DNA from 2 places in the Streptomyces sp. NPDC058964 genome. Region 2 is predicted to be linked to the other one. Evidence: riboswitches for the same ligand, from Rfam matches in the RefSeq annotation. Region 2 holds a riboswitch; the other holds the start of a gene.
The links. A riboswitch is a leader RNA that binds a small molecule or an ion and turns the genes downstream of it on or off. The one in region 2 is predicted to bind cobalamin.
Positions count from the first base shown of each region.

Region 1: linked by a shared signal. The riboswitch ahead of ACFW2E_RS21550 (CbtB-domain containing protein) and the one ahead of ACFW2E_RS31035 (cobalamin biosynthesis protein) in region 2 are both predicted to bind cobalamin.

Region 1 covers NZ_JBHYKH010000169.1:8,541-10,735, forward strand. Annotated here, with positions in the region: gene ACFW2E_RS21545 (CbtA family protein) at 182-934, opposite strand; gene ACFW2E_RS21550 (CbtB-domain containing protein) at 957-1,178, opposite strand; cobalamin riboswitch at 1,214-1,354, opposite strand; gene ACFW2E_RS21555 (SpoIIE family protein phosphatase) at 1,430-2,195, opposite strand, start outside.
Region 2 covers NZ_JBHYKH010000321.1:5,031-7,225, reverse strand. Annotated here, with positions in the region: gene ACFW2E_RS31045 (anion permease) at 1-442, shown strand, start outside; gene ACFW2E_RS31040 (hypothetical protein) at 475-702, shown strand; cobalamin riboswitch at 830-972, shown strand; gene ACFW2E_RS31035 (cobalamin biosynthesis protein) at 1,075-2,025, shown strand; gene ACFW2E_RS31030 (cobyric acid synthase) at 2,022-2,195, shown strand, end outside.

The DNA of each region.
Region 1 (2,195 bases), on a different contig from region 2:
GGTGAACCCGGCCGAGCGTCTGTACATACCCAAACACACCACCCCCCCACACAACAGGCTGGTGTGGGACCCCCCGCCCGTGCGTCTGTCCAGACTGTTCACGGCTTGATCAACTCACCGCGTGTTGCGACGAACCCTTGAATCCGCCGCTTCCGAAGGGCCCTCTTGCGTCCAAGAACGGTCAGTTCGAGGCGGGGACTGCTTGCCCGGACGCGGCCGTCGCGGGCTTGGGGTTCAGCCTCCGCTCGGCCAACTCGCCGAAGAGCAGGCCGAAACCACCCCACAGCGCGCTCTGAATCGCCAGCGCCGAGAGACGGAACCTCCACAGCAGGGTGGCCGGGAACTCCTTCGGCACCTCGTTGACGGCGGGAAGGAACGCGTAGGCCAGACCGATCAGGACGGCGAAGGCGGCCACCGCGACGATCGTCGCGTACCACGTACCCAGCCGGGGTGCGAGTCGCTTGCCCAGCATCGTGGCGGCGATGGCGAGAAGCACGCTGAGTACCATCATCAGGAAGTACAAGGTGGTCCGCTTGCCGATGGTGTCGGGGTTGCCCACCGACGGCGGGTTGGCGGGGTACTTCAGGAACGGCACGACGTAGACGGCCAGCAGTGCGCAGCCGGACAGCAACAGCGCGGTGGCCCGTGGGCTGAAGCGCCCTACGCGGCCGAGCGCGAAGCTGAAGGCGAGTGCGGCGATACCGCCGAAGGCGACCCCGTAGACCAGAACGCCGGTGGCGAGTCCGGCGGTGGACTGCAGAGAGCGGGAGACGACTTCCATCTCGTGCTCGTGGGAGTGGGCTTCCTCGAATCCGATCGCCTTGTCGACGTTCGGCTCACCGAGGAAATAGGCGACGACGAGGGCGAGCACGCCGGCGGCCAGGCCGGCGAGCATGCCCCGCACGAGAAGGTTTCGCACGGTTGCGGAGTTCATGGGCGCGCTGCGTCCCCCCGCGTCAGTGGCAGGGGAAGCCGAGCAGGTGACGTGCGTCATGCACCCACTCGTGGACGTCCGTGCCGTTGAACACGGAGGTGGCGCCCTGCTCGGCGCCGACGAAGTACAGCAGGACGAGCATGAGGATGCCGAAGAAGACCGCCCACGGAGCGATCGCCTTCAGCGGCAGCGTGGCGGGAACGGCGGGGGTGTTGGCTGTCGGCTGGGCGACGGTCTGCGCCATGGCAGGACCTCCTCTGGGAGTTCGCGTCCCATCTCGGTGGTGCACATGACGACGGCTACGGGTCTGACTCCCGAGATGCCCAGGGGCGTCCCGAATACAGTGGCGCGACCGTGCCGGATTTTCACCGGCTTCCGATTTGCCGTCGTCGATATCGGACCGACAGTACCGCGTGTCGGGTGCATGGCCAAGACCGCGCCACCTGGCGTGATCTTCCTCTCGCGCCGGGCGACCGTACCCGGGTGAACGACGGGTCAGCGGTGGCGGAATGGGCCGCCCGGACCACGGGGAGCGGACTGGGGCGCGCCCGCGAGCCCCTGTTCCGTCCAGACCGTCTTGCCCTCGCGGCTGTAGCGAGTGCCCCAGCGTTCGGCCAGCTGGGCCACGAGGAACAGGCCGCGGCCGCCCTCGTCGGTGGTGCGGGCCCGGCGCAGGTGGGGCGAGGTGTGGCTGGCGTCGCTGACCTCGCAGACCAGGGACCGCGCATGGAGCAGGCGCAGGGTCATCGGACCCCTGGCGTAACGGAAGGCGTTGGTGACGAGCTCGCTGGCGATCAGTTCGGTCGTGAACGCCAGGTCTTCCAGGCCCCATTCCGTCAGCTTGTCGGTGACGAGCGTCCTGGCTCGGGCGGCCGCGGCAGCCTCCAGGGGCAGCTCCCAGGACGCGACGTTCTGCGCCGGCAGTACGCGGGTGCGGGCGACGACCAGTGCGATGTCGTCGGCCGGCCGGGCGGGCACCAGCGCGTCCACGACTGCCTGGCAGATCTGCTGCAACGGGTCCGCCGGCCGGGTGAGTGCGGCGCACAGCCGTGCCAGGCCGTCGTCGGGATCGATGCTGCGTTCGCCGATGAGTCCGTTGGTGTAGAGCGTCAGCAGGCTGCCCTCGGCCAACTCGAGCTCCCGGGCCTCGAACGGCAGACCGCCCAGACCCAGTGGTGGGCCCGCGGGCAGGTCGAGCACGCTCGCTCGTCCGTCCGGGTCGGTCACGACCGGCGGCGGATGGCCGGCCCGTGCGACGGAG
Region 2 (2,195 bases):
GGCCTCCTCCCACCTGGGCTTCTCCCTGTCCACCACGCACGCCGTCTCCGGCTCCGTGATGGGCGCGGGCCTGGGCCGCAAGGGCGGTGTGGTCCGCTGGTCCACGGTGACCCGCATGTTCGTCGCCTGGGCGCTGACCCTGCCGGCCGCCGCGCTGGTCGGTGCGCTCGCCGAGTCCGTGACCGGCCTGGGGGACTGGGGCACCGCGCTCGTCGCCGTCTTCCTGATCGCCTCCAGCGCCGCCATCTGGAAGCTCTCCCGCCGCCAGGTCGTCGACCACAGCAACGTCAACGACACCGATGAGCCAGCCGGTGTGGTGACCACGGCGATCGCCGCCGTGACGCCGCCCCCGGCGGGCACCGTGGCCGAGGACCTGACGGCCACCATCCCCGCCCCCGCGACCGTCACCGACCCGGCCACCCCTCCGGCCGCCGCCGTCTGACCCCGAGACCCGGTTACTAAGGAAGCATCACCATGAAGATCGACTGGGCAGCCCTCGGCTCCGTCTTCGGCGTCAGCCTCGTGGTCACCGTGGGCCTCGTGGCCCTCTTCACCCTGGGCGTCAAGGGCCTCGCGCACCGCGAGCGCGCCACGGCCCAGGGCGGCTCCGCCACCCTCGCGGTCACCGGAGCGTACGTCTGCTTCGCGGCCTGCGCGGCGGCGGTGGCGTACGGCATCTACCTGATCATGGCCAAGGCCTGACCGAGTTCGCCAGGCTCCTCCCCGATGCCTTCGGGGAGGAGCCTTTCGCATGCCGTCACACCGGTCCGGGCAGTGCCGGTGTGGGGTTCTGCACACTCTCCCCGTGCAGGTCAACAGCAAGTTGACGGCCCTTCCGGGCCCGTGGTGGACTGCCCGAGCCATGTACGGCGGCAGAAGAGGAAGCCGGTGTGAATCCGGCGCGGTCCCGCCACTGTCACCGGGGTAGCAATCCCCGGGAGCCAGGAACTCTCACCGCCGGTCTCGTCGAACCAGGGCGTGGACACCCTGAGTGAGGACATATCGCCATGCTCGCTCGGCCGTTGAGGCACAGCACCGGAAGATCATTGCCCGACCCCACGGCCGGCTGAGCCGATGCGTGCCGATCGCGTCTTCGCGTACGGCGCAGCCGCCGGCCTCCTCGGCGACCTCCTCCTGGGCGATCCGCGACACGGGCATCCGGTCGCCGCGTTCGGGCGTGCGGCGGGAGCCGTCGAACGGGTGCTGTGGCGGGACCACCGGGGATGGGGCGCCGCGCACACCGCCGTCTGCGCCGGTGGCGCCGTAGCCCTCGGCGTCCTCGCCCGGCGAGGCGTACGCGCCTCCCCCGCCGCCTCCGTCGCGCTCACCGCGGCCGCCACCTGGGCCGTCGTCGGGGGGACTTCGCTCGCCCGGGAGGCCCGGACCGTCGCAGACGCCCTGCAGAGGGGCGACGTCGACGCGGCACGCGCGCGGCTGCCCCATCTGTGCGGCCGCGACCCCCGGGCCCTGGACGCCGGCGGAATAGCGCGTGCGGTGGTGGAGTCCGTCGCCGAGAACACCTCCGACGCCGTCGTGGGAGCCCTGGTGTGGGGCGCCGCGGCCGGCGTGCCCGGGCTCCTCGGCTTCCGCGCCGTGAACACCCTCGACGCCATGGTCGGGCACAGGTCGCCCCGGTACCGGCGGTACGGCTGGGCCTCCGCCCGGCTCGACGACGTCGCCGGATGGCCGGGGGCCCGGCTCACCGCCGCACTGGCCGCGGCCGCGGGCCCGGATCCACGCGCGGCCCTGCGTGCCTGGCGTTCGGACGCACACCGGCATCCGAGCCCCAACGCGGGCCCCGTCGAGGCCTCCTTCGCGGGGGCTTTGGGCGTACGGCTCGGCGGAACCCTCTCCTACGGGGGGCGCATCGAGCACCGGCCCGTGCTCAACGGCGGCGGCCGTGCCGTGGCCACCGAGGACATCGACCGTGCCGTACGGCTCTCCCGTCGGGTCGGTCTGCTCGCGCTCGGCGTCGGTGTCGCCGCGCGCGCCGTCGCAGCGAAGACAAGGGGGCGCAGATCATGAACGGTGGACTGCTCGTCGCGGGTACCACCTCCGACGCCGGCAAGAGCGTCGTCACGGCGGGGATCTGCCGATGGCTGGTGCGGCAGGGAGTCAAGGTCGCGCCCTTCAAGGCGCAGAACATGTCCCTCAACTCGTTCGTGACACGGGAGGGAGCCGAGATCGGCCGGGCG